Regions from separate parts of the Photobacterium damselae subsp. damselae genome, predicted to be linked through region 2. Evidence: riboswitches for the same ligand, from Rfam matches in the RefSeq annotation. Region 2 holds a riboswitch; each other region holds the start of a gene.
The links. A riboswitch is a leader RNA that binds a small molecule or an ion and turns the genes downstream of it on or off. The one in region 2 is predicted to bind lysine.
Positions count from the first base shown of each region.

Region 1 (10,100 bases), on a different replicon from region 2:
GCTTTTAATTGGGCAATACGTTCTAAATTTTTTAACAGTGCCGCTTCATCAATCATAAAGTAAGGCGTTGCTAATTGTTTCATCTCTACTTTCTCTCAAATTAAAAAGCAGATCCCAAAGAGATCTGCTTTATCGATAAAAGATCAATAACGATTAGTTATCGCCTAGCCAATTAATAGTCTGATCTTGCGCAGGATCCAGTTCGACCACATCCCAAGATAAACCAATTGATGGCATTAACTCTAGATATGGATCTGGGTCTAATTGCTCAACATTAAACAGGCCTTTTTGATTCCATTGACCTTTAAAGTAAAGTAGAGCGGCAGTAATTGCAGGAACACCTGTTGTGTAAGAGATCGCTTGAGACTCCACCTCTTCATAACATGCTTTATGATCACAAATATTATAAATAAAGACTTTGCGCTCTTTACCGTCTTTTTGACCTGCAACCATAGTACCGATACACGTATTACCCGTGTAATCTTTAGCCAATGATGTTGGCTCCGGCAAAATAGCCTTTAATACTTTTAGAGGTGAGACAGTAACACCATCCACAGTGGTTACTGGATCTGGCGAAAGTAGGCCAATATCACGCATCACATTGAAATATTTTAGATAGTTATCACCAAATCCCATCCAAAATTCGATACGCTTTTTAACTGGAATATATTCAGCCATTGAACGTACTTCATCGTGAGCCATTGAGTACACTTTCTGATCGCCGACTACGGGGAAATCAAATTCCATCATACGTGTATGGCAAGGAACACGTTTCCACTCACCTTGTTCCCAGTAGAAAGAGTCGCCTTGGATCTCTAGCATGTTAGTTTCAGGATCAAAGTTAGTTGCAAACTTACGACCATGATTACCGGCATTAACATCCATTACATCGATGGTATCAATCTCATCAAACATATGTTTCCAAGCATAAGCTGCAAATACACTTACAACACCTGGATCAAAACCACAACCAAGTAATCCTGTAATACCAGCTTGTTCGAAACGCTCGCGGAAAGCCCATTGTGGATCATAGGCTTCTGGTACCTGCTGACCTTCAGAGCATAAATCAGTTGCAACCGAAGTATCTAGATAAGCCGTCTTTGTTTGTACACACGCTTCCATGATAGTGACATTCACCCAAGGAGGACCTGCGTTAACAACAAGATCTGGTTTTACTTGGTGAATCAAAGCGATTAACGCCTCAACACTGTCAGCATCAACGGCTGCAGAAGTTAAGCGTTTAGTTGTATCTTTTAAATTGTTCTTACGTAGGATGCTTTCAATAATAGTGTCACATTTCGCTACGGTACGTGATGCAAGAGTGATATCACCAAAGACATCATTATATTGCGCCAATTTATGGGCAACAACCCAACCAACACCACCAGCACCAATCTGTAATACAGCCATTATTTCTTCCTTAAAATCTCTCTTAGAGCGACATAATTATCGCTCTAGATTAAAATTCATCCGCAGTGCATAGCCAAAACTTCAAGCAGAACACTACGACTTATTTGTTCTCGAAATCACACCGCTAATTCGATTAATTCGCAACGAAGCAATCGACTTTCAGCGACGATTTGGGCAAATAACTTAGTAAAGTCATCTTGCGTTAATAACGGGTTTAAGATGGTAATTTTCAATGTTACCTCCCCCTCAATAACGGTTTCACCCAACACAGCAACCCCTTTTACCAATAGTTGATGGCGTAAAGTTCGATGCAATTGATCCCGTTGACCTTGATCCATCTCTGGTAAATTCACGCGAAATAGAACCGTTGATAATTGTGGTGTAGCAACCAAGTAAAGTGCAGGTGTTTCAGTAATTAATGCTGCTGCAACTTGTGCTAAATCAACGGTTTTACCGACCATATTACCAAGCCCATTTTCACCAAGAGTACGCAAAGTCATAAACAGCTTTAGCGCATCAAAACGTCGAGTCGTTGATAACGATTTATCGACTAAGTTAGGTAGGGTGTCGGTCTCCCGGTTGAGATAGTCTGCGCGATGAAGCAAGAAACGGAAGTTAGCTTTATCTTTAACTAACAAAGCGCCACAACTGATTGGTTGATAGAACAACTTATGGAAATCGACCGTAACAGAATCTGCTTTCTCAATACCGCTCAAACGGGACTTATATGGTGATAACTGTAAAGCTGAACCGTATGCAGCATCAACATGAAGCCATAACTCAAACTTCTTCGCGATATCAGCAATCGTTTCAATTGGATCAATTGCACCATGATCGGTTGTTCCAGCCGTTGCAACTACAGCAAATGGCATAAGTCCTTGTGCTTTCAAATCAGAAAGCGTTTGCTCAAGCGCAGCTGGCTCAATAACACCATTACGATTACTGCTTACCGTTACAACTGCATTTTCACCAAGCCCCATCTGGCCTGCCGCTTTTTTCACAGTAAAATGGCTAGTTTGGGAACAAACAATTCGTAGCTTTGTAAAATAATCTGGCAATCCCTGTTTTTGGACATGATGACCAGAGAAACGCTCAATCATCGCATCACGAGCAAGTAAGAGCCCCATCTGATTACTTTGCGTACCACCGCTAGTAAACGTTGCATCACCTTGCTCAGAGAAACCAAATACTTGAGCAACCCAATTGCACATATGTTGCTCAAGATAAGTTGCACTGGACGCTTGATCCCAAGAGTCCATAGACTGATTAAGTGCCGATAAAATCAATTCTGCAACCAATGCAGGTAGCAACGGTGGTGTATGCAAATGAGCAATACAGTTTGGGTGTTGCACCATCACCGCATTTTTGGCTACCGTATTAACAGCATCTAAGGTAGATTGGGTTATATCACCATTGCCATCTTTTGGAATAACCATCTGATTAATCAACGTTTCTAATTGCTCTGGAGCCATGCCAGAATACGGTTTGTCGGCTTCAGAAAATACGGTAACCATCTGCTTTAATGCAAACGATAATTTTTCTAGATATGCGTCAGCCCCGCCCGGGCCACAGCTAATAAACTGTGATTTCCAGTCTGAGTATGTCATGTCAGCTTTGCTCTTTTATGCTGTAGCTAGAATGGCGTGATCAATCACATCGGCAACAAAATCAATTTGCGCACTGTTGATAATCATTGGTGGTAGGAAGCGAAGTACACAACCACTGCGTCCACCTTTCTCGATAATTAATCCACGCTCTAATGCTGCACGTTGAATCGCAATTGCACGTTCACCGTTTGCTAAATATTGTCCAAAACGGTTCTTTTGCTCTGGGTGAACAATTTCAATACCTAGCATCAAGCCACGACCACGAACTTCACCGATGCAAGGGTGCTTTTTCTGGAGCTCTAACAGATGGCGAGTTAGACGATCACCCATAGCTTGAGCATTTGCAACGAGGTTATCGCGCTGAATAATTTCAAGTGCTTTTGCCCCAGTAGCCATAGCTAACTGATTACCGCGGAAAGTACCTGTGTGCTCACCTGGACGCCATGAATCGATGGATTTATCAAACGCCAATACAGACAGAGGTAAACCACCACCAACAGCTTTTGACATCACAAGAATATCGGGATGAATACCTGAATATTCGTAGGCAAAATGAGAACCTGATTTACCAATGCCACATTGGATCTCATCAAAAATTAACAGGATATCTAATTCTTTTGTTATACGACGTAGCTCTTGTAACCAAAATGCTGGAGCGGGAATAACACCGCCTTCACCTTGAATTGGCTCCACAATGATTGCAGCTGGCTTTTGAATACCACTTTCAACATCATTAAGAACATGTTCGATATAACGAATACTTTGCCACGCACCAGCATCACCACCTAAACCAAATGGACAGCGGTAACTGTATGGGAAAGGAAGAAAATGTACGTCAGCCATTAGACCAGTTCGGCGCTCTTTCGCACCTAAATTACCCGTCATAGCCATCGCGCCATTTGTCATACCATGGTATCCGCCATGAAAAGCAAAAATAGTATTACGACCTGTCGTTTGCTTAGCCAGTTTAATCGCCGCTTCTACACCATCGGCTCCTGATGGACCACAAAATTGAATTTTTGCGTTATCAGCAAATGACTTTGGTAAAAAACCTAGCAGCGTCTGAATAAATTTGTCTTTTGTTGGGGTTGTAAGATCTAAGGTTTGATAAGGAACACCTGATGCTAGAGCATCTGTGATCGCTTTATTGATCTCTGGATGGTTATATCCCAAAGCCAACGTACCGGCACCCGCGAGACAGTCAAGATATTGTTGACCACGAGTATCAGTCACAATAACGCCATCCGCACGCTCAATCGCAATAGGAATACGACGCGGATAAGATCGAACCTCAGACTCTTGTTGTGATTGACGGGACAGAACGGCGTCCGGCCCTAAATCACGTAAAACAGTTGATGACGGGACGCCGAAAATCTGGCTTTCAGAATCAAGGATTTTTTCGTTGTTCATAGACGATTCCTTACATAAATCCAAGTGTAAGAACCGCGCATTCTTTTTCAAGGAAAGCGCACAATAAGGCAAAACAAACTGTGTTTTACCCCCAGTGGGAGGGAAGTTGACCCCGCAATGCTGGTCATCAGCCCCCGTGCCCGAACCAGTCGGTGCCGCTTACCGATCTCCACGTTACTAATATCAAAAAGAGTAAACTTAATAACGCTTCTTCGATATTTAAATACTAAATTCAATAAAGGTAATTATTATTGAATCTAATTAAATTTAGTTCCGTTAATGTATTCAGAACCTAACGGGGTCGAAAACATACAGTAAAAAATCTTAATGTAAATATATTTTTTAATTTTTTTAAATTTTATATTCACGTTAAATCATAATAAAATCATCAATACCAAAAAAGTATGTTTTATATATTTACAAGTAATTTAGCTCTTACTTATAAAAAAACCAAGATGCTAATTAACAGAATAAACAACCACGCCAATAAAATAGAGTGTAGACTCTATTTATTAGGCTGAATGCTTAAATTTATATTCTCGCTAATAAAATCAATGAACTTACCAATATAAAACATCGTACACTTAATATCACCACTGCTTTTAAAAATTAACTTAAATCAAATTTTGAAATTAAATCAAAAAATATCGTTGACAGCACGATGATAAAAATATCCAATGTATAGCAACTGAAGATGCCGCGATCATTTCGATCAGAGCGAATCAGAAGAGGAGCGTTAACCAGGTAGTCAATGTGCGGAGCCCTAAACTCCAATGTACCTTGACCAGGGGGTTAACGCTGAGACAAAACGCGTTTTGGGACGCGATTGTCGGCCTAGAAAGTTGATTCTTTCGGGCCGTCACCTGTGCGGCACAGGTGGAGAGCTTCTGGTAGAGACCGTTGGTCCTCGCCCTCAACTCAAAACCCTCCCCGCCCCAGGTGAAACCATGTTTTCTCTTACCAAGGGGGTGTACCGAAAATGAAGAAGGTAACTGTCGCTAAATTTGGCGGCACCAGCGTGGCAGATTTTGCCGCAATGATGAATTCAGCAACCATAGTTCGCAACAATCCAGATACCCGATTAGTTGTTATAAGTGCTTGTTCTGGCGTAACAAATATACTCGTCGAACTAGCTAACGGTGTGGCAGATGTTGATCGCCGCAGCGCTCTTATTAAACAATTAACTCGCATTCATTTTGCTATTCTTGAGCAATTGTCACCATGTACAGACACTGCAATAAAAGTTTCTGAACTGATTGATAATATTGCATTTCTATCAGAATCCGCAGCTCAGCATACCCATGATCAGCTTAGTGATCAGATGGTGGCATGTGGAGAGTTACTATCCACTTTCGTCTTTACTCATCTGATGAAAGATCTCGGCATTCCAGCAGTGCGTTTTGACGTCCGTGATGTAATGCGTACAGATAGCCATTTTGGTCAAGCAGAACCAAATCTAGACGCGATTCAAACATTATCGGCTCAATATCTATTACCACAAATAAAAGAGCATGTTGTTGTTACCCAAGGATTTATTGGGGCAGATAACCATAACTATACGACAACATTAGGTCGTGGTGGCAGTGATTACAGTGCGGCTCTACTTGCAGAAGCCATTGATGCAGAAACGCTTGAGATCTGGACTGATGTTCCAGGGATTTACAGTACTGATCCTCGTGTCGCACCGAATGCGATGCCAATTGCTGAAATCAGCTTTAAAGAAGCCTCTGAAATGGCAAATTTTGGTGCAAAAATTCTTCATCCAGCGACATTGATTCCTGCAATGCGTAAGCAAGTTCCTGTTTTTGTTGGATCATCTAAAGAACCTCATCGTGGTGGAACATGGATTCGTCAAGCAGCCAATACCGAACCTATTTTTCGAGCGATTGCCCTACGCAGTAATCAAGCTCTTGTCACTCTAAATAATATACATTCTGTACATAACAGCGGATTTTTGGCTCAAGTATTTGCTATTTTAGCAAAGCATAATGTCTCTGTTGATCTCATGACAACCTCTGATGGTTGCCTATCTTTAACCTTAAACCAAGCCACAACTCGTGGTGGTCTACCTCAATTACCTTTTGAAGTTGAACAAGAATTATCACTACTTTGTCAGGTAAAAGTAGAAAATAATCTAAGCTTGATTGCGCTTATAGGAAATAAAATGGATGAAAAACATGGAACATGTTCTCAGATATTCTCTTCCCTTGAGCCATATAACTTACAAATGATCTGCTATGGTGCTAGTGAACATAGTTTATGTTTTCTTGCCGACGAAAATAGTTCGAGTGAAATCGTTCAAACGCTCCATAGGCGTATTTTCGAATAGCAAAAAATAGTCATCAAAATAAGTTTAAATAATATTCTCTAATTAATTTTAGGGAAGGGATTTCTATTATCTCAAGATAATTGATTTTTAATATCGTTATATTTAGCGAGGATGAGTTATATCTAAAATAACTCTCATCGTATGGAAGAGAACACCATGAAATTAAAAGTAGGTTTTATTGGTTGGCGCGGAATGGTCGGCTCCGTATTAATGCAGCGAATGTTGGAAGAACAAGATTTTGCAAATATTGAGACCGTATTCTTCTCTACCTCACAGGTCGGCCAACAGATTCCATCTTGGATAAAAGCAATCACAAAGACAGAATCTAACTTAGCTGATGCCTATGATTTAGAGCAACTAAGACAATTAGATATCATAGTGACATGCCAAGGTGGTGATTATACCAATAAAACTTACCAGCCCTTACGCCAATTAGGATGGAACGGCTATTGGATCGATGCGGCATCTTCATTACGTATGGCCGATGACAGCATCATTGTACTTGATCCAATTAACCAAGATCAGATCCATAATGGCATTCAGCAAGGTATAAAAACCTATGTTGGGGGTAACTGTACAGTCAGTTTAATGCTTATGGCAATTGGCGGCTTATATCAAGCGGGTCTTGTTGAATGGATGACATCGCAAACCTATCAAGCGGCTTCTGGCGCAGGGGCACAAAACATGCGAGAGCTCATTGAACAAATGGGATCAATTTATTCCTCCGTCAATACTGAGCTTCAAGCCGCGACTTCTATTTTAGACATTGATCGCATGGTAGCAACAACGCTACGTGACTCAGAGTTTCCTACATCTGCATTTGGGGCACCATTGGCAGGCTCTCTGATCCCTTGGATAGACTGTGCACTTGATAACGGCCAGACAAAAGAAGAATGGAAAGGTGGCGTTGAAACCAATAAAATTCTCGGTACTGCCGCTAAACCTATCGCTATAGATGGAACTTGTGTTCGAATTGGTGCAATGCGCTGTCACAGTCAAGCGTTAACGATTAAGCTGACTCGTCCTGTACCGTTAGATGAAATTGAACAGATTATCGCAAGTCATAATCCTTGGGTAAAAGTGATCCCTAATACCAAAGAGGCAACGTTATCCGAACTTACCCCAGCTAAAGTAACGGGGACACTGTCAATTCCTGTTGGTCGAATTCGTAAACTAGCAATGGGCGAAGATTACTTAAATGTATTTACCGTGGGCGATCAGCTTTTATGGGGGGCTGCAGAGCCACTACGTCGCATGCTCAATATTATTGTCAACCAACACAATTCAAAATAACCTCTTAACGTTGGTTTATTGAGCAAAAACAAAGCCCTGAGGTTCATACAAATCTCAGGGCTCTAGATGGAGTATAAGCTCAATACAATCAATCAGTAATTGAGTTTCTTACCACAATGACCACACTCAGTTGGTGGCTTCATAAAGAAAGGCTTTCGGCTTGGACTACCACATGCATCACAAAAACGTGTAGAGCGAATGGTCATATAAGTTAGCGGCACCATTAACACCAATAGACTGATTAACATTGGTAATGGGGGTTGCATGATGATCAAAAAGATCCCAAGTACCACATTGCCAAAGATATTATAGATAGGCCAAAGCTTTTTCTTTCGCGTAACATCACCTTTACGTTGAAACAGCAATGCACTGCCTACTGATAAGCCAAGCCAGATCACTACTAAGATGATCAATAAATTCTGTTGCATCTACTCTCTCCTTTGTTCTGCCTTCATTATTACCAATATCGCTATTAATTTATACTATTCTGACTTGTTTATTTTGTTTATAAAACAACCACTTTTGCAACAAGAAGTAAAATCCATGAGCCATGTCACGTGATATAAAAAACGGACCTGAAAACTGTGGACTCAAACATTGCAGCTTTTATTACACATGCTATCTTTGCCTGCGTTGGAGTCACCGGCTAATTTTTTAGTGACTCATTAGGGAGAAGAAATGACCGTAAAAACCATTGCTCGCACCTGTTTTGTTTTAGTCGCAGTATTTGGCAGGATGCCAATTGCAAGTGCAGCGCCCGTGATGCAAGTAGATGATGCACCACTAAAACTTTCAGCTCTTGAGCGTAATGCTCAGCCTGAATTACAACAATCTATTCGAGGCTTATTTTCAATACCATCATGGCGTCAACATCAAATTCAGCAGCCTTTTTCTCAGTTTGATGAACTGTACCAACATGCAGAAATAGCTCAACATGAAATGATTTCACTGTTATCTAAAACACAAAAAATAACAGAGACACAAATTATTTTACCGGGTTTAAAAGGTAAGCTAAGAGCGCAAGAAAAAATTGAATCTGAGTTAGGAGGACAGGCAGATAAGTTAACGGATATCGTCCGTGCTTCTATCGTTGCAGATAGTATTCCTGATTTAGTCAAAGCTTATGATGAAATCACTCAACACTCGACTCTTCTTGAAGTAAATAACCGCTTTGCAACTCCAGCAAAATCGGGCTATCGCGATCTAAAACTGCTGGTTCGCCTACCTGAATCCAAGCACATCGCCGAGATCCAGCTTCATCTATCAGCAATAGCAGAAGTAAAAAGTGGACCTGAGCATAAAATATATGAAGAAGTACAAGGCATCGAGCGTTTAGCCCAACAACAAAACCGAGTATTAAACGATATTGAGCAAGCTACTATTGATCGTCTTCGTGCTACATCGCAAAGATTATACCAAGAGAGTTGGCAACACTATTTATCCCCTCAAAAAAATGCTGTAAACGCCTAATCGCTATCTTATGCTTGGCCGAGAGCTACTATTTCTATCGGCCACTCATCCTTAATAAGCATTCTGCACAAAAGCATAGATAATCAAAATACTTTGACTTACATCACACCTTTATACACTATCCATCACTAAAATTGATATGAATCGAGAGATTCATATTCCATTCAGCTTTATCAGGTACGATGAAACCCTGTAAGCGATAAAGAGATCATTAAGCACCGCAAGTTTCAAACTTAAGACATACGCACCTTTAGTTATCATTTTTGTGTGTCGAGATATTCCCCTTACCTAAAGTAAAAGGTAGTCGAAGTATCAAGGAGTTTAATAATGGATATGAAATCGATTCTACGCACTGGTGTAATCCTACTGTTTATGTTAGGCAGAACATCGGTTGCAAATGCTGACACTTCAGCAAATAACTATGTAGAACCAGATTTTGATGTACAGCAGAAGTACTCATTAAAAAGCCAAAAGTTTTTCCAAAAGAGCCTTAGTGGTCTTTATAACGTACCTAGTTGGCAAGCCGACAGCATTCAGCAACCTTATAGTGATTTTGCAACCCTATATCAAAATGCAGAATT
Region 1 is NZ_CP146971.1:45,158-55,257, reverse strand. It holds gene nspC (carboxynorspermidine decarboxylase) at 1-83, opposite strand, end outside; gene WAX86_RS15230 (carboxynorspermidine synthase) at 154-1,410, opposite strand; partial or broken gene WAX86_RS15225 (pyridoxal phosphate-dependent class III aminotransferase) at 1,527-4,427, opposite strand; lysine riboswitch at 5,146-5,322, shown strand; gene lysC (lysine-sensitive aspartokinase 3) at 5,407-6,756, shown strand; gene asd (aspartate-semialdehyde dehydrogenase) at 6,913-8,049, shown strand; gene WAX86_RS15210 (hypothetical protein) at 8,142-8,477, opposite strand; gene WAX86_RS15205 (phosphoribosylglycinamide formyltransferase) at 8,728-9,519, shown strand; gene WAX86_RS15200 (phosphoribosylglycinamide formyltransferase) at 9,847-10,100, shown strand, end outside.
Region 1: it holds a riboswitch for lysine, as region 2 does, so the genes downstream of both, lysC (lysine-sensitive aspartokinase 3) here and WAX86_RS05100 (Na+/H+ antiporter NhaC family protein) in region 2, are expected to answer to the same signal.

Region 2 (10,100 bases):
TTGCTCTACTTTTGTTCGAGCCCATTCTGTACGGCGCAGAAACTTAAGACTCGATTTAATGCTAGGATCATGAGTAAAACAACGAATATTAATTCGGTAGCCAAGTTCATCCCAGCCATAATGTTCAACTAACTCTGTCAGTAATTTCTCTAACGTTATACCGTGTAACGGATTATTTTTCTGTGTCATAAAATTAACTTAACGTCCTAACGCTTCTTTATAATGAGTACGACAAACGGAAACGTAGCGATCATTACCACCAATTTCAACCTGATCCCCATCTGCAATTGCGCGGCCGGTCTCATCTTGGCGGATAACCATATTAGCTTTACGACCACAGTGACAAATTGTTTTTAATTCAACTAATTTATCAGCCCATGATAATAGATAACGACTGCCTTCAAATAGTTCACCTCGAAAATCAGTGCGCAATCCATAACATAATACTGGAATATGTAATTTATCAACCACTTCAGTTAATTGATAAACCTGATCTTTAGTTAAAAATTGGCACTCATCAATTAATACACAATCTATTTTTTTCTCATTATGAATATCAGTAATTTGTGCATAAAGATCATCGGCATTATTGAATAGTTCAGCATCTTCTTGCAAACCAATTCGGGAGCTCACTTTACCTTTACCATATCGATCATCAATCGCTGCCGTAAAGATTAAAGGCGTCATACCACGTTCGCGGTAGTTAAATGATGATTGTAGTAAGGTTGTCGACTTACCCGCGTTCATCGCAGAGTAGTAGAAATACATTTGAGCCATTAGGTTCCCCAAATCGTTTGAAAATACATATCCAAAATTAGCGTGATGCTACAGAAATCTCCCCACAATGAAAAGCGAGATCATTAAGATTGGATCACAACAATAAAAAAAGCCTGCAAACTGTGCAGGCTTTAAGCAAGATGATGACTGTAATTATGCGGCGCTGGTGCTTGATACCGGGCGACGAGACCACCAAGATAGACCAAAACACATCACAACAAAGGTCAGTGTTGCCGCTAAGAAACTCACTGGTAGTGAATCTGTAATACCTAAAACAAGGAAACCTACAGCAGAAACAAACGCTACTGCTAAAGCATACGGTAGCTGTGTCGCGACATGATCAATATGATGACAACGCGCACCGGTTGAAGACAAAATCGTTGTATCGGAAATTGGTGAGCAGTGATCACCAAATACAGCACCAGCAAGAACACCTGCAAGCATAGGAAGCATTAATGTAATATCCGTTGCCCCCGCAAGATCACCTGCGATAGGAAGCATGATGCCAAACGTACCCCATGATGAACCAGTAGAGAATGCCATAATGCCTGACAAACAGAATAAAATAACAGGTAATAGCATTGGGTTAATATTACCCTGTACTAACGTTGATAAGTACTTACCTGTTTGAATATCGCCAATCACACTGCCGATGCTCCAAGCAAATAGCAGAATTAAAATAGCACCAAACATAGATTTAGCACCAATCCATAGCGTATTGGTTACATCAGCCATAGGTAAACGTTGACGAAGTACCGGAATAAGTGCACAAATCAAACCTAGCGTACCACCAAGAACAAGTGACTTACCTACGTTAGTATTTTCAAATGCGCCCAAGATATCAAATGGCTTACCTGCTGCGGCAAGACCTTCATTACCTGTATAAATCATAAAGAAGAAGGTAGCAAAAATAAGGACTAAGATAGGCCATACTAAATCGCCTACTCGACCTTTATCACTCTCTTTAATTTCAAGCTCTTCATCTAATGATTTTGCTTCATCAAGAGAATCACCTTCATCAAAGCCTCGACCGTGACTTGCTGCCATTTCATGCTTCTTCATTGGGCCCACATCCCACTGGAACCAAGCAACTACAAAGACCATTGCTAAAGCAAAGATTGCATAGAAGTTCATTGGTGCCAGTGTCATAAATGCACTCAATGGCGAGTACTCAGTTACACCGTGAGAAACTAAAATGCCACCAATTAAGGTAATGATATAAGCTCCCCAGCTTGATGCAGGCATAATCACACACATAGGTGCTGCTGTTGAATCAACAACATAAGCCAGTTTTGCTCGAGATACATAGAATCGGTCAGTGACAGGGCGTGCAATTGCACCTACTGCTAGGCTATTAAAATAGTCGTCAACAAAAATGAAAATACCTAAAAATGCAGCCAGTAGTTTTGCACCACGCTTACTCTTAATTTTAGTCTGAGCCCACTCAGCAAATGCTCGTGTACCACCAGATAAAGTTAATAGTGCCGTTGTCATGCCTAATAAAACAAGGAATAGCAAAATGCTTAAATTGCTATAATTTAGGTCGCCATCGACAACAAACAGCTCAGTCGCCGTCTGCTTTAAATACGAAAAGGTGTTGCCTAATGAAAAGTCGGTTAACAATAAAGCACCTAGTACAATACCAGCACCTAATGAAATTAATACACGACGTGTCAGAATAGCCAAACTTAACGCAACCAGAGGCGGTAAGATGGATACTAAAGAATGGGAATAATCTACAAAGTTCATGATCTCTATTACAACCGATCCAGGTTGGAGATCTACTGTCATTGATAAACACTTAGTCTTATCAAGAAGAGAAAAGGAAAGAAGGTTAACCCTCTCCTGACCCCACAGTAGCGCTCCATAGTTAATATTAAAATTTTACTATGGCAGTGTTGTACCTATTCGACACAACCCCAGCAAGAGGGTTTGATACCCTTCTCTTACTTCGGCATTGGCTCCTTTCTCTAACCGTCAATGGAATCACCCTCGAGTTAGTTACTTATAGACAATGCACCTCTACCCTTAGTCAAGGAAATTTCATTCTACGTAATGTCAGCTCATTTGCAACAACTTAGAATGAAAAAATGACAGTGTTTAGTGAATAATTTTGCAGCTATTTATAAAAAACACAGAATTATTCCTTATAGACAAAACAAGCATCTTCTAATGATTATGAAATTAACCGCATGTGTTATTAATATAAATATATGGATAGTCTTTTATTAATGCAGCCCACTTTGCAACGAGTTCATAATGATGAATACTTAAATTTTCGTAACAATAAATGATTATTTATAGATGGCAGACACTAGCATTAAAATAATAATAGTATTATTATTGTCAAATATAATTTAACGCTGCTATTATTATTCCAGTAGCCATATATAACAAACAGGAAATATAAATGTCTGATGCAATGAAAGCGCTATTAAATCTTCGTAGCCTTCGCGCACTTTCTCGTGAATACACTCTAGAACAACTACAAGAAGCTCTAGAAAAATTACAGACAGTTGTTAGCGAACGTGAAGAATCTGAAGCTGAAGAAATCGCTAAAGAAAATGAGCGTAACCAGAAACTAGAGCAATACCGTGAAATGCTATTAGCTGACGGTATTGATCCTGAAGAATTACTAGCTTCACTATCTAAAGCACCAAAAGCAAAGCGTGCTGCTCGTCCTGCTAAATATAAATTCATCGATGAAAACGGTGAAGAAAAAACTTGGACAGGTCAAGGCCGTACTCCAAGTGCTCTTAAAAAAGCACTTGATGAAGGCAAATCTCTTGAAGAGTTTGAGATCTAATCATTCTCAATACAAAAACCCGGCTTTTATGCCGGGTTTTTTATATTGTATTGTTAACATAAACATTCACATCATTTCAAAACAGCTTCGTTTATTACAACTATTTATATCCAACCAAAAGACTATTACTCTTCTTATCTATTCGTCGTATCGAAGTAATTGCAAATCATTTGTTCAATATCAATCATGACTTCTTGTTACTTTTTATTACACTATTATATATCTCGTAATGTATGCAGCTAAACTCATGATATAAAAAAGCTGAGTCTTCACTCAGCCTTTAAAAATATATTACCGTATTTGATCAGCTAAATGACTCACAGCTAAAGCAAAATAGTGAGATCGATTCCATTTTAATAGTGTTTGATAATTTTCATAGATCAAATATGCTCGTCCATGTTGATCATCGGGTTGAACTAACCATGCTTGAATATCTTCTGTTGGTAATTGCTGACCCGATACAGTGCGAACACCTAAAGCTTGCCATTGCGATAAAGTTTTACCTTTGTCCCTTTCAACACCAATAAGTGCCGAATTTAATGTTGTTGGTACTTTAACTTGACGTCCCCAAGTATATTCATCATTCCAACCAGATTTATGCAGATAATTAGCAGCAGAGGCAAAGACATCTTCTGTTGTATTCCAAATATCGGCTTTCCCGTCATTATTTCCATCAGCAGCAAAGGTTAAATAAGAACTAGGCATAAATTGAGGCTGGCCCATTGCTCCTGCCCATGAACCTTTCATTTCAGAAGGTTTTATATGACCTTCATTCAATATTTGCAATGCATCCATAACCTGGCCTCGGAAAAAAGCTTCACGGCGTCCTTCATAAGCCATAGTAGCTAAAGCTTCAACCACATTATATTTGCCAGTAAATTTACCAAAATTACTTTCAACGCCCCATAGCGCAACAATAAAGCGAGGCTGAACACCAAATTGTTTACCGATACGTTGTAAATCGGTGTAATGTTCGCGATATAAACGATTAGCTTGCTTTACTTTCCATTGAGGTACTGCTCTTGGGATATATTGATCAAGCGTTAGTTTTTTCTCTGGCTGATTTTTATCGGCTTTAACAGCACGATGCTTAAATTCGATACCCGTAAACGCTTCATTAATAATCTGTTCTGAAATTCCTTTTTCTCGCGCCTCTGCCTTTAAGCCTTCCACATATTTATCAAATCCTGCATCAGCTGCAAAAACTGATGATGACATCCCTAATCCAAATGCTACAAGAGCAGAAACTAGTCGCTTTTTCATAATGACCTTATTATGGTTTTACCGCAGCGTTTGCCGCTTTATATTCTTCTAACAAATTAGGCACTGGCGGCGGCACTTGTAAATAAAACCCTTGCTCAACCAATGCAGTTTTAACTTTCTCGACATCAGCAATTGCTAATTTTCGACCAGCTAAATTTAATACCATCACAAATTGTGGTTTACCAAATGTAGTAAGTAGTGCTTCTGGCACTGATGAAAAATCATCTTTCTTACTAATATATAGGTACGTGTTCTCTTTCTTTAAACTTTTATAGATGGCACACAACATGATATTTACTACCGTTAAACTACTAGATTTATAGACTCTATTTTATCAAAAACATTCAATTTAATGATCTATTCCTCATATTTGGGTGAGAGACAGATCTGAATTTACACAGTCTTGGCAAGGATAACTTGCCCGAAAGGATTTAGGAATATACCATGCTAAGTACCTTTGTGATAACGGACAGGATTGGCTAATTTAGCTTCAATATGACTAAATCTGCAGAATTAAAAGGGAGTTCTTTTACACTCTCGGCACTTCATCTCAATGATGGCGATATAACGACCGCATTGACACAACTAAAAGAAAAAGTTGATAGAGCGCCAAACTTTTTCGCATCAGCGCCATTAGTGATTGATATTTCGCAGGCGGGCAGTAAGATTGATTTTGCCCAATTAAAGTCAGGAATAACGAAAGCAGGAATGATTCCTGTTGGGATCAGCGGATGTAAAAATCCTCAGATGCAAGATAAAGCAAAACAAAATGGTTTTGCTATTATGAATGCAGCACGTCAGTTGCAAGCATCCGAGCCTGAGATGGTACCAACAAAAATCATTCGTACTCCAGTTCGCTCTGGCCAACAAATTTATGCAAAAAATTCAGACCTTATTATCATGAACCATGTAAGTGCAGGCGCTGAAATTATTGCTGATGGCTGTATTCATGTTTATGGAACATTAAGAGGTCGCGCTATTGCTGGAGCAAATGGCCAACATCAGGCGCAAATTTTCTGTCAGAATTTACAATCTGAGTTAGTTTCCATTGCGGGATGCTACTGGCTAAGTGATAAAATACCTGCAGAATTCTGGGGTAAGGGTGTCGTTATCTCACTAGCAGAAAATAATTTGAACATAGAGCCTTTAGCTTTATAACGTTTAATAAGGAATTTATTTGATGGCACGTATAATCGTTGTTACCTCAGGCAAAGGTGGGGTTGGTAAAACTACATCAAGTGCGGCAATCGCATCAGGATTAGCTCTTCGTGGTAAAAAAACAGCTGTAATCGATTTTGATATCGGCCTTCGTAATCTAGACTTAATTATGGGTTGTGAGCGTCGTGTTGTTTATGACTTTGTTAATGTTATTAATGGTGAAGCAAATTTAAACCAAGCATTAATTAAAGATAAGCGTACAGACAATCTATTTGTCTTACCTGCATCGCAAACTCGTGATAAAGACGCACTAAGTAAAGAAGGCGTAGAACGTGTTCTTAAAGATTTAGGCGAAATGGGTTTTGAGTTTGTTATTTGTGATTCACCAGCAGGTATTGAAACTGGTGCACTAATGGCATTGTACTTTGCAGATGAAGCTATTGTCACCACGAACCCTGAAGTCTCTTCTGTGCGTGACTCTGACCGTATTCTAGGTATTCTAGATTCAAAATCACGCCGAGCAGAGCAAGGTCAAGAACCCGTTAAGCAACATCTTTTATTGACCCGTTACAACCCAACTCGTGTAAACCAAGGCGATATGCTAAGTGTTCAAGATGTTGAAGAAATTTTGCATATCCCACTTTTAGGTGTCATTCCTGAAAGCCAAGCAGTACTGAATGCATCAAACAAAGGTGAACCTGTTATCTTTGACAAAGACGCTGATGCAAGTATTGCTTATCAAGACACTGTTGCTCGTTTATTGGGTGAGGATTGCCCATTCCGTTTCTTAGAGGAAGAGAAGAAAGGCTTCCTTAAACGTCTATTTGGAGGCTAATTATCATGGCTTTGCTAGAGTTCTTCCGCCCTAAAAAAACAACGACGGCAAGTGTGGCGAAAGAAAGGCTGCAAATTATCGTCGCTGAGCGTCGTTCTGCGGGTCAAGGTGCGCCGTCTTACCTACCGCAACTTAAACAAGATATTCTTGAAGTTATTCGTAAGTATGTTGCAATTGACCCAGAACAGGTTGTTGTAACCTTAGATCAAAAAGAAGAAGATCTTGCCGTTCTAGAATTAAATGTAACGTTGCCTGAAGAAGATAAATAATCAGTCAGCAGCATTACCATTCTGTCGATAAATAAAATAAACCCCAAGCCAAAAGCCTGGGGTTTTTTATTGATTCTTAATCCTAGTTATTTCAAGCTTGCCGAATTAGGCGACATTTTTTCTAATAAGCCCATTACTCGCTCTTCAAATAATGGTTTTCGCCACGTTTTTAGCATTTCTGGGCGTTTATCTTCCGCATATTGATGCTTCCAAGCCCAAGACAGTACTTGATGAATCTGTTTTTTTGATGCCAGAAATTCAGGCGCTAAACCGGTTTTCTTCTCGACATCAACTACGACATCTTTCAGACGTTTAACCGCCTGTTTGTATCCAGCGAAGTCGACCAATCGTTGAATTTTATCTGGATAATCAAGCGCTGACATCGAATCCACATCATACACCATCTTTAATAGACGATTTGCATGACGTTGGATCTCCATCGGCTCAAAGCCTTCTTTTTCCATTACCGCTTTGGACTTAATGTTATAGCGAGCAATTTTCCATAAATTCAGTTCTTTTACGATAAAGTTAACGGCTATATCGCGTTTTTGTGATTCTAATACACGCCATGCTGCCAATTTCTGCAATATAGCTAATTGCTTTGGATTTAATTGCCATGCATTCTTAATATTCAAATACGCTTTGCTTGGATCGGCTTGTTTTACTCGTTTAAGCATAGTGGCATTACACTCTTGCTCTAACGCTTCACGATATCCAGCGGCCTCTACTTTTTCTAACAAAGTTTCATACAGAGGCAATAGATAAAATACATCGGCTGCTGCGTAATTTAATTGGCGATCTGTTAAGGGACGAGCAAGCCAATTTGTGCGAGCTTCACCTTTATCAAGCTCAACACCCACATACTCTTTAACTAAGGCTCCAAAACCTGTCGAGACACCGTGACCTAAAAAAGCCGCCATAAGTTGGGTATCAAGCATAGGTACAGGCAGGCATCCAGCATGATGTTGAAACACTTCCAAATCTTCACCGCAAGCGTGCAGCACTTTCATAACGGACTGATCGCGAAGTAAATCCCATAATGGCTCCATATCTTCAATTGCTAAAGGATCAATCAAAGAGAGTTGTTTGCCATCAAATAGCTGGATCAAACCCAATTTAGGATAAAGTGTACGTGTACGAACAAACTCAGTATCGAGCATGATAGCAGGCGCAGAAGACGCCGCTTGGCATACCATCTTTAAGTCGGCTGTGGTCGTAATAATTGTAAATTCCAAAATAAACCTTTTACTTTGTTACCAAACCAACCGCATTAAGTAATACCTAATATCCTTTTTGTATTACTTAATGCCATTGGTAAAAAAGAAAAAATGCCGACTAATTAGCCGGCACTCTGTATATTCACAATTGTAACCGATCCCTTTTTCGGGTGGTACATTTGTTTATGCGTTTGTCTTTTCGGCCAGTTTTTTATCTGACTCTTCACGTAGAACTCGACGTAAGATTTTACCTACATTCGATTTTGGCAGTTCTTCGTGGAATTCAACAATTTTAGGGATCTTATAACCCGTTAAGTGTTCTCGACAATGCGCAATCAATTCTTCACGAGTTAAACTTGGATCACGTTTAACCACACAAAGCTTAACAATCTCGCCAGACACATCATGAGCTTGACCGATTGCAGCCACTTCCATCACTTTACCGTGTAGAGCAACCACATCTTCAATCTCATTCGGGTAGACATTAAAGCCAGAAACTAAAATCATATCCTTCTTACGATCCACAATGTGCATGAAACCATCATCATCGAAGCGAACGATATCACCTGTTGATAACCAACCATCGTCAGTTAGCACTTCTTTAGTTGCTTCTGGACGCTGCCAGTAACCTTTCATCACCTGTGGACCGCGAACTTGTAGCTCACCCGTTCCATCCATACCGACTTCGTTACCTTCATCATCAACTAGACGTACTTCTGTTGAAGGAACAGGTAGACCGATCGAACCGTTATATTGAGTTAGATCGTATGGATAAGCAGCTACCAGCGGAGAACATTCTGTTAAACCGTAACCTTCTAATAGGTAGTTACCCGTAATATTCTGCCATTTCTCTGCGACTGCGCGTTGTACGGCCATACCGCCACCAACCGATAGACGAAGGTTTGAGAAATCAAGCTCGTGGAAATCTTCGTTATTCACTAACGCATTAAAGAGTGTGTTAACACCGGTAATTGCAGTAAACGGATAACGCTGCAGTTCTTTAATAAAGGTTGGAATATCACGAGGGTTAGTGATCAATAAGTTCTGACCACCCATTTCTAGAATCAGCAAGCAGTTAACGGTTAAAGCAAATACATGATACAGAGGTAAAGCCGTTACAATCAGCTCACGACCTTCGGTTAATACAGGGCCATAAGCACCTTTAGCCTGCATCACATTTGATACCATATTATGGTGCGTTAACATCGCTCCTTTTGCTACCCCAGTTGTACCACCGGTGTATTGCAAAAATGCCATATCTTCGCCTGAGATAAATGGCTTAACATACTGCATTCTACGACCTTTGCGTAGAGCCATACGCATAGATGTTGCGTGAGGTAGGTGATATTTCGGTACCATCTTCTTGATGTATTTAACAACAAAGTTAACTAAAGTACCTTTAGGACGAGAAAGCTGATCACCTAAACGGGTTAAAATAACATGCTCAACGCTTGTATCTTTAACAACGGCTTCCAAAGTATGAGCAAAGTTAGATACGATAACGATCGCTTTTGCGCCCGCATCGTTTAACTGATGTTCTAATTCTCTCGGTGTGTATAGTGGGTTTACATTTACAACCACACAACCTGCACGCAAAATACCAAAAATAGCAATTGGGTATTGCAGTAAATTTGGCATCATGACCGCAACACGATCACCTTTTTGTAGTTTAAGATCATTTTGCAAATAAGCAGCAAATGCTCGGCTACGTTCTTCTAATTTGCGGAAGGTCATCACCTGCCCCATATTGATAAACGCGGTTTGATCTGCATACT
Region 2 is NZ_CP146970.1:1,113,340-1,123,439, reverse strand. It holds gene WAX86_RS05110 (VF530 family DNA-binding protein) at 1-189, opposite strand, end outside; gene WAX86_RS05105 (thymidine kinase) at 199-777, opposite strand; gene WAX86_RS05100 (Na+/H+ antiporter NhaC family protein) at 931-2,526, opposite strand; lysine riboswitch at 2,627-2,810, opposite strand; gene WAX86_RS05095 (H-NS family nucleoid-associated regulatory protein) at 3,188-3,583, shown strand; gene WAX86_RS05090 (lytic transglycosylase domain-containing protein) at 3,875-4,846, opposite strand; gene WAX86_RS05085 (YcgL domain-containing protein) at 4,857-5,135, opposite strand; gene minC (septum site-determining protein MinC) at 5,342-6,004, shown strand; gene minD (septum site-determining protein MinD) at 6,027-6,839, shown strand; gene minE (cell division topological specificity factor MinE) at 6,845-7,108, shown strand; gene rnd (ribonuclease D) at 7,195-8,343, opposite strand; gene fadD (long-chain-fatty-acid--CoA ligase FadD) at 8,509-10,100, opposite strand, start outside.

Region 3 (10,100 bases), 1.4 Mb from region 2:
CAATTGTTAACTCCATTTCATTAAAAGAAGGTAAAGCGAAGTTTATTGAGCAAGCTAAGCTGATTCAGCGTTATGGCGCCGCTGTGATTGTGATGGCGTTTGATGAAGAAGGGCAAGCTGATACCCGTGAGCGTAAAGTTGAGATTTGCACTCAGGCTTATCGTATCTTAGTTGATGAAGTTGGGTTCGCGCCTGAAGATATTATTTTTGACCCTAATATCTTTGCTGTTGCTACGGGTATTGAAGAACACAACAATTATGCGGTTGATTTTATTGAAGCCGTTGGTGAGATAAAAGCAACACTACCCCATGCGATGATTTCAGGGGGCGTGTCGAATGTGTCGTTTTCTTTTCGTGGAAATGATCCTGTTCGTGAGGCGATCCATGCTGTTTTCTTGTATTACTGCTTTCAAAAAGGCATGGATATGGGGATCGTTAATGCAGGGCAACTGGCTATTTATGACGATCTGCCACAAGAGTTACGTCAAGCGGTAGAAGATGTTGTCCTTAATTTACGTGAAGACAGTACTGAGCGTTTATTGGATATTGCTGAGAAATACCGCGGTACAAGTAAAGTAGAGGAAGATCGCTCGGCCCAAGAGTGGCGCAGTTGGCCTGTTGAAAAACGATTAGAGCATGCCTTGGTAAAAGGCATAACTGAATTTATTGTTGAAGATACCGAGCAAGCCCGAGCATTAGCCGCTAAACCGTTAGAAGTCATCGAAGGGCCTTTAATGGCAGGAATGAATGTGGTAGGGGATCTCTTTGGTGAAGGGCGTATGTTCTTGCCTCAGGTGGTGAAATCTGCCCGAGTGATGAAACAAGCGGTTGCTTACCTCGAACCTTTTATTAATGCTGAAAAACAGGCTGGAAGTTCAAACGGCAAGATTTTATTGGCAACGGTAAAAGGGGATGTTCATGATATTGGCAAGAATATTGTGGGTGTAGTATTGCAGTGTAATAACTATGAAATTATCGATTTAGGCGTGATGGTTTCGTGTGAACAGATCTTAAAAGTTGCCAAAGAAGAGCAGGTTGATATTGTTGGATTAAGTGGCTTGATCACACCTTCGTTGGATGAAATGGTTCATGTTGCCAAAGAGATGGAGCGCCAAGGTTTTGAGCTTCCGTTATTGATTGGTGGAGCGACTACTTCAAAAGCGCATACTGCGGTAAAAATTGAACAAAACTATCACGCTCCTGTGGTGTATGTCTCTAATGCCTCAAGAGCGGTAGGTGTTTGTTCTGCTCTGTTATCCGAGACTCAACGAGAAGATTTTATTGCTCGTTTAGATAAAGAGTATGAGGTTGTGCGCGATCAACACAGTAGGAAAAAGCCGCGTTCAGCCCCGATTACGCTGGAACAAGCAAGGGAGAATTGTGCTCACATCGATTGGCAAGCCTATCAACCGCCACAGCCGAAAAGCAAGGGAATACATACCATTATTGATTGTTCGGTTGCCACATTACGACAATATATCGATTGGACTCCATTTTTTATGACTTGGTCATTAAGTGGTAAGTATCCTACGATTTTACGTCATGAAGTGGTTGGTGAAGAGGCCACGAAACTGTTTAATGAAGCCAATGCTCTATTAGATAAGATTGAACAAGAGGGAATCATCAAGGCAAACGGTGTCTGCGGTTTTTTCCCTGCCAACAGTGTTGGTGATGATATTGAAGTCTACACCGATGAATCACGCCAGCATGTCTTAACTCGTTTGCATCATTTGCGTCAACAGACCGCAAAACCTAAAGGGGCCAACTACTGTTTATCAGATTTTATTGCGCCTAAATCCTCACAACATCCTGACTGGATTGGGGCTTTTGCTGTGACAGGAGGAATTGGAGAGAGTGAATTAGCAGCACAATTTAAAGCTCAAGGTGACGATTATAATGCGATCTTAATTCAAGCGGTGGCAGATCGATTGGCCGAAGCATTTGCTGAATATCTTCACCAACAAGTGCGAACTCAGTTGTGGGGATATAGCCCGAATGAAGATCTCTCTAATGACGATTTGATCCGAGAAAAGTATCAGGGGATCCGTCCAGCTCCCGGTTATCCTGCTTGCCCAGAACATACGGAGAAAGGAACATTGTGGCAGTTGCTTGATGTTGAAGAACGAACGGGGATGAGTTTGACCGAAAGTTATGCCATGTGGCCGGGCGCATCTGTATCGGGATGGTATTTTTCGCATCCAGAGGCGCGTTATTTCGCAGTGGCTCAGATCCAGCAAGATCAAGCGTTGGATTATGCTAACCGTAAAGGGTGGAATGAGCGAGAAATCGAAAAGTGGCTTGGACCTAACTTAAATTAATCAATATGAAAAAGGCGCTTATCTTTTGTTGAAAGCGCCTTTTTTATCTCATCTCTTTTTTTATTCGATTACCTGTTGATGCAAGACTTTAATGATCTCTTTGGCATCTGGTTCTTGGACTAAAAGGCAGAGGTTGTGGGCACTTGCACCATAACAGATCATGCGAAGGTTAAAGTCAGCTAATGCGCCAAAGACTTGTTTTGCTGCTCCTTTACTTTCACTCATCCCATTACCAATCAGCGCCGCCAAACACAGGCCTTGTTCAATATCGACTCGACAAAGTTGGCTTAATTCTGCAATAGCAGCTTCTGGTAAGGTAGGTGCGCCACCACTGGTATCGGTTTTATCTAAGGTGAGTGACACACTGACTTCTGATGTTGTGATCAGATCGACTGAGATCTTGTGAGCGGCCAAAATGCGAAAGACTTCGGCAAGAAATCCGTAAGCTTGAAACATATTTAAGCTAGTGAGTGTCACCATAGTTTGATTACAACGTAGGGCTAAAGCGCGAAATAGAGGCGCTTCGCTAACATGCTGGCGGATCCATGTTCCCCCTAACTCAGGCTGTTTTGATGAGCCAATAAATACTGGTATTTGCTGACGAATGGCTGGTAATAACGTAGATGGATGCAGTATTTTGGCGCCAAATGTTGCCATTTCTGCCGCTTCAGTAAAACTGATCTCTTGGATCGGTTTTGCTGCTGCCGTAATTCGTGGATCTGTGGTGTAAATCCCCGGGACATCAGTCCAGATCTCTAAGGTCTCAGCATCAAGCGCTTCTGCGATAAGGGCGGCACTATAATCGCTACCACCTCGACCTAAGGTTGTGGTTTGCCCCGCTTCGTTAGAGCCAATAAAGCCTTGAGATACGACGATACCTTGCTCTAGTAACGGGATGAGATGTTGTTGGGTTTGCTGACGTAATACCGCAATATCTGGAGTTGCTCGACCAAATTGATCATTAGTTCGCATGATCGGACGAATATCACAACGAATACTAGGGGCATCGAGCTCATTGAGAACTTGAGTAAATAAGTAGGTTGAGAGTAATTCGCCATGTGCGACTAATTCATCAGTTAGAGCCAGTGTTGGGTGAGTTGCTGCTTGTTGTGATAATTGAGTAACTTGTGCCAGCAATAGTTCTAGTTGAGGCTCTACAAGCTGAGGTGATTGAAGTTGTTGAGCGATATTGTGATGAATTGTGCGCAGCTGTTCTAAACGTTGTTCTCGAAGTGATAGATCGCTAATTCCTGCCGCTAATTCCACTAAAATATTGGTCACACCGGAACAGGCACTAATAAGTACGACTTTGGTTGCTGGATTATTTTTAACAACCAGAGCGCTAAGTTGCATTGCGTGGTGATCGGCAACACTGGTTCCGCCAAACTTAGCGACGGTCAGTGATGGGTGAGAGGCAGTTCCGTTGTGTTCAAGACTCATAAATGAATCCCCCTTAGTAAAACAATAATGAATAAACATTTATCGGGAGGGATATTCCCAACATCCAATTGTCAGGAGAGCCGATCAGAGACCTAGCCAGAATGCTAATGGGATCTATGGTGATCAGAAGCTCTCCACCTAAGCCAAACCGTGGCTATTAGGTGACAGCCCAAAGGATTCAACCTTTAAGGCCGATAACAACAATCCCCAATTGATGCTATCTCGGCGTTACTCCCCCTGACAAAATCACCTAGGAGTGGGGCTCCGTAATTTTGCTGCCTGGGTAACGCTCCTCTTCTGCTGCAATGCGAAATACTTATCTCACATGAACAAAAAACAATCTCATTGAATAGGATTTGGCATACCCTTGTCAATGGCTAATCTAAATATTTATGCAGAAAAAGAAAAATTATTGCAACAGGGGCAATGGACGAAATAAAACGGAGAGAAATAAAATTAAGATGGGAAATAAATTTGTTTTCTGATTGGCTGCATCATACTCTGTCAAAGATAACGTGAAATACACCATAATAATCAAGGAGTGAAGTCTATGGCGATCACCTCATTTCAGCCACCTCGTCGAGTGTTAATGGGTCCCGGCCCTTCTGATATTTATCCGCAAGTATTACAAGCATTAAGTCGTCCCACTATTGGTCATCTAGATCCCTTATTTATCACCATGATGGATGAGTTAAAAGCGCTATTACAGTATGCCTTTCAAACGCAAAATCCATTTACGATTGCTGTTTCAGCCCCTGGTAGCGCAGGAATGGAAGCGTGCTTTGTTAATTTAGTTGAGCCTGGCGATAAAGTGGTGGTATGTCGTAATGGCGTATTTGGTCAACGCATGGTCGAAAATGTTGAGCGTTGTGGTGGGGTTGCTGTGACGGTTGATAATACTTGGGGGGAACCTGTTTCTCCTGAATTATTAGAACAAACCTTGAACCAACATCCAGATGCTAAGATTGTGGCTTTTGTGCATGCTGAAACTTCAACGGGAGCACTAAGCGATGCCAAAACCTTGGCTGAAATTGCTCGCCGATTTGATTGCTTGACCATTGTTGATGCCGTAACTTCGCTCGGTGGTGTGCCATTGCTGGTGGACGAATGGCAACTCGATGCTGTGTACTCTGGTAGTCAAAAGTGTCTATCTTGTGTGCCGGGTCTTGCTCCTTTAACTTTTTCGGCTAAAGCATTAGAGAAAATCGCTTCGCGTCAGCACAAAGTACAGAGTTGGTTTTTGGATCAAAGTCTTGTTCTGGGTTATTGGAATGGTGGGGCAAAACGCAGTTATCATCATACTGCTCCTGTTAACAGCCTTTATGCCTTACATGAAGCTTTGTTGTTATTGCAGCAAGAAGGATTAGAGCACGCTTGGCAACGACACCAAGAGATGCATCAAGAGCTTAAAGCTGGCTTAATGGAATTAGGGATTGAGTTTGTGGTCGATGAGGCATATCGCTTGCCACAGTTAAATGCTGTTTATATACCGCAAGGGGTTGATGATGCTGCGGTAAGGCAAACATTGTTGGAGCGATATAACTTAGAGATTGGTGCTGGGTTAGGAGATCTTGCAGGTAAAGCGTGGCGTATTGGTTTGATGGGTTATGGCGCTAGAGCTGAAAATGTCGCTCTGTGTGTTAAGGCATTAGCCCAAACTTTGCGATGAGTCGCTATCAGGTTGGGTAATAAAAAACGGCGATATCACTATCGCCGTTTTTGCTATTTAGCTTGACTCAATTGAGGCTTCGCTTGAGTTGTTACTGCTTGAGAGTGGCTGAAGCTCATATTCGGAAAAAGAAATTGGGCCTCTTGTTCTATCTGTTTGGCTTGTTTGTGATTATTGAGTTGGTTATAAGCCAAGATCAGATTTTGATACAGAGCTGGACGAGGCCAAGTTTGAGCCTTAATGGTTGCCCAGTTAATATAATCTTCAATAAGTTGCGGCTTTTCTGTCGCTATACCTATTTGTAATTGCGTGACATGAAGATCCCATTCAAAGCGATTTTGCCATGCCCATGGGTTATTCACTTTCATTAAATAATCGACGTTAATCGGCTTACTGGTTTCAAATTTTGTTAATTGAGCTCCGGAATAGAGTGTGGTGATCATAAAGCTGGTGATCACAATAGGTAGCGCAATACTAAAGACCTTTAGCGTTAAAACATAAGTTGCCTGATAACGATAGTATTTGGCGGTTAGATTATCGACCCAGTAAATAAAAATAATAAAGACGATCCAATGGATCAGCGAGTGATAAAACGGATATTCCAGCTGGGTGTGCAAGGTGATAGGAAAAAATAATCCAATCAGTGCAAGTTGGGTGCCTTGGCGTGCTTTTTTGATTTTAAGGAAGACTGCCGCTGCTGCAATCAAGAGGCCAAGTAATGGAATAATACCGCCTTCTGCTGCCCAAAAGACCAATTCATTATGGGGATGATCTAAACTTGGTACTCCTGCGGGTAGCTTTGGATCGTCGTGATGCCAGATAGCAGTTTGAGTTATGTAAGCGGTTTCAAAGCGTCCATAACCATAGCCTGTCATGGGTTCTGCTTTAAACATATCAAAAGCTTGTGGAATATGTACTGAGCGTAAACTCTGTAAGCTAACTCGACCATCAGCTGGAGCCCATGAGCGTTCTGCGGTAAGCCCCCAAGCACTCATTAAACCAGCGGCTACCATTAATAGCCAACCTATCCATAGTTTCTTGGGTGCAAAGCGACGGAGGTAAGGTATCATCAGGCCAACACCAACGATTGCGCCAAGCCATCCAGTGCGAGAACTTAAGACGACTAAGATAGGAATGATGAGCACAGGGGTGAGCTGTAAAATAAGATGCTGCCAGTTCCACTTTCCACGATACATCGGCACACGAGCAAGCAGATAGGCTGATAAAACCAGTCCTGTCGCAAGAAAGCTAGCCATAACATTAGGCTGTTGAAAAATGCCGTATGGTCGATTAGCTAAGGTATCGTAGCCAAAAGGGTTGCCTGGTTTTAGATAGAGAAATTGTACCCATGCAAAGAGGGTCTCAATTAAAATACCAGCTAAGATAAACCATAAGATGCGCTGGCGTTGCTTATGGGTAAAGGTAAATTGTTGTAAGGCGACAAAAAAGAGCCAGCCACTCCAGAGAGTAAAAAGACGAAAACTGACCTGACTTGCATCGGCATTGGGGTAGAACACGGGCAGTGAGAGCAAAACGCAGCACAGCAGTAGAATTAGGGTTAGCTTGGAGTAACGCCAAATTTTCTGTCGACAGATCTCAGCCAATCCTAAAGCAATGGCAATACTAAAAGGGATCCAACTGGTAACGTTAAAAGAGAGTTCAAGACCTGAACCTCCAGGATTGTGTTGGAAATAGTGCATTGCTAGCAAAAAGAGAGCAGCAATAGAAACCAAAAAGTAACGAACCAACGGTTTACTAATTTGTTGGGGTTCTAGACGGGTTCCTTGTAGTTGTACAACGGCCATCAGCAATCCTAGAGCAGTTTTATTTCAATTTTATCAAGCCCATTTGAGATTGAAATTGAAGAGAAAATAGTAATGGTTGTGCATATTACTACAAAAACAGGCTGGGGTAGTGCCAGCCTGTTGATTTTGATAAAAAAGCGAGTCAATTCACATTAGGATGTAAGCAGTGGTTTTAAGAATCGGGCTGTATGGGAGCCTTCAATTTGTGCGACTTGCTCTGGTGTTCCGGTTGCAATAATTTGTCCACCACCGCTACCACCTTCAGGACCTAAATCAACGATCCAGTCTGCGGTTTTAATCACATCTAAGTTATGCTCAATGACCACAATCGTATTACCACGATCTCGTAATTGATGCAGTACAGTAAGTAACTGCTGGATATCATGGAAATGCAGACCTGTCGTTGGCTCATCGAGAATATATAAGGTTTTTCCTGTATCTCTTTTTGACAGTTCACGAGCTAATTTAACCCGCTGTGCTTCACCACCAGATAAGGTTGTTGCAGCTTGGCCTAAACGAATATAAGAGAGGCCGACATCCATTAAGGTTTGCAGTTTTCGTGCAATAACGGGAACCGGATCGAAGAACTCACGGGCATCTTCCACTGTCATCTCTAATACTTCATCAATGGTTTTACCTTTGTAACGCACTTCTAATGTTTCGCGGTTATAGCGTTTGCCTTTACAAGAGTCACAAGGGACATACACATCTGGCAAGAAGTGCATTTCCACTTTAATAACGCCATCACCTTGACATGCTTCACATCGACCACCTCGAACGTTAAAGCTAAATCGTCCTGGTTTATAACCACGAGAACGAGACTCTTGAGTACCTGCAAATAGCTCACGAATAGGGGTAAAGATCCCAGTATAGGTAGCAGGATTAGAACGAGGTGTACGACCTATAGGGCTTTGATCAATATCGATCACCTTATCAAAATGCTCAAGGTCTTGGATCTCTTTATAAGGAGCTGGATCGCCGCTGGTGGCACCATTTAGCTTATGATGAGCAATTTCAAAGAAAGTATCATTAATCAGAGTTGATTTACCGGAACCTGATACCCCAGTGATACAAGTAAATAAGCCTACCGGTATTTCAAGATCGACATTTTTTAGGTTGTTACCTGTTGCGCCAAGCAGTTTTACTGTCTTCTTGCTATCAAATGGGATGCGTTGCTCAGGGACAGCAATAGACTTTTTGCCACTGAGATATTGACCAGTAAGAGACTGTTTGGATTTTAAAATATCTTTTAATGTGCCCTCAGCAATAATATTACCGCCATGAACACCAGCACCAGGGCCAATATCGATTATGTAGTCTGCCGCTCGAATTGCATCCTCATCATGTTCGACCACAATCACGGTATTACCTAGGTCTCGCAAGTGAGTGAGTGTGTTAAGAAGGCGTTCGTTATCACGTTGGTGAAGACCAATCGATGGCTCATCCAGTACATACATAACCCCAACGAGGCCTGCACCAATTTGACTTGCAAGACGAATTCGTTGTGCTTCTCCGCCTGATAAAGTATCGGCACTGCGTGATAAGTTAAGATAATTTAGACCAACATTAACTAAGAAACTTAAACGCTCTTGTATCTCTTTTAATACTTTCTCGGCAATTTGAGCGCGTTGCCCCGTCAGTTCTAGCTGGGTAAAGAACGCTAGCGCTTCATTGATGCTCATTTCGCAAATTTGCGGCAAGTTCGTTTCATGAATAAAAACATGACGCGCTTCTTGGCGGAGTCGAGAACCATGACAGCTCGCACAAGGTTTGGTTGAGACAAACTTGGCAAGATCTTCACGTACAGAGTTAGATTCAGTATCGTGATAGCGGCGTTCCATATTATTTAAAATACCTTCAAATGGGTGACGGCGAACCGTAATATCACCGCGATCATTGATGTATTTAAATTCGATATTGGTTGTGCCAGAACCATTAAGTACTACGTTTTGAACTTTCTTTGATAAGCTATTAAATGGAGCATCGACATCAAAATCATAATGTTCAGCAAGAGACTTGAGCATTTGAAAGTAATAGAAGTTTTTCTTATCCCAACCTCGAATAGCACCTCCGGCTAAACTTAATTCGCCATTTTGAACCACGCGTTCGGGATCAAAGTATTGCTGTACTCCAAGACCATCACAGGTTCCACAAGCTCCAGCTGGGTTATTAAAAGAAAATAGGCGAGGCTCAAGTTCTTGCATGCTATAGCCACAGTGTGGGCAGGCAAAGTTTGCAGAAAAGACAAGCTCTTCACCATCGCCATCCATTGGGCTAATAACCACATTACCACCAGATAACTCTAATGCCGTTTCAAACGACTCAGCCAGACGTTGTTGCAGATCGTCTCGAACTTTAAAGCGATCAACCACAACTTCTATGGTGTGTTTTTTGTGTAATTCGAGTGTTGGAGGATCGGAAAGATCACAAACTTCACCATCAATACGGGCTCGGATATAGCCTTGAGCGGCCAGATTTGCCAAGGTCTTTACGTGTTCGCCTTTACGTTCTTTGATGATAGGCGCCAGCATCATTAGTTTACTGCCTTCAGGAAGAGACAGTACTTGATCGACCATTTGACTGACGGTTTGAGCGGCAAGCGTTACGTTATGCGTAGGACAGCGAGGTTCACCAACTCGGGCATATAACAAACGAAGGTAGTCATAGACCTCGGTAATGGTGCCGACGGTCGAGCGAGGGTTATGCGATGTGGATTTTTGTTCAATCGAGATCGCAGGAGATAAGCCTTCAATATGGTCAACATCAGGTTTTTCCATCAAGGATAAAAATTGACGAGCATAAGCTGATAATGATTCAACATAGCGGCGTTGACCTTCGGCATACAGGGTGTCAAAAGCCAAAGATGAC
Region 3 is NZ_CP146970.1:2,949,944-2,960,043, reverse strand. It holds gene metH (methionine synthase) at 1-2,318, shown strand, start outside; gene lysC (lysine-sensitive aspartokinase 3) at 2,379-3,758, opposite strand; lysine riboswitch at 3,878-4,063, opposite strand; gene WAX86_RS13495 (alanine--glyoxylate aminotransferase family protein) at 4,309-5,427, shown strand; gene WAX86_RS13490 (PglL family O-oligosaccharyltransferase) at 5,481-7,232, opposite strand; gene uvrA (excinuclease ABC subunit UvrA) at 7,385-10,100, opposite strand, start outside.
Region 3: it holds a riboswitch for lysine, as region 2 does, so the genes downstream of both, lysC (lysine-sensitive aspartokinase 3) here and WAX86_RS05100 (Na+/H+ antiporter NhaC family protein) in region 2, are expected to answer to the same signal.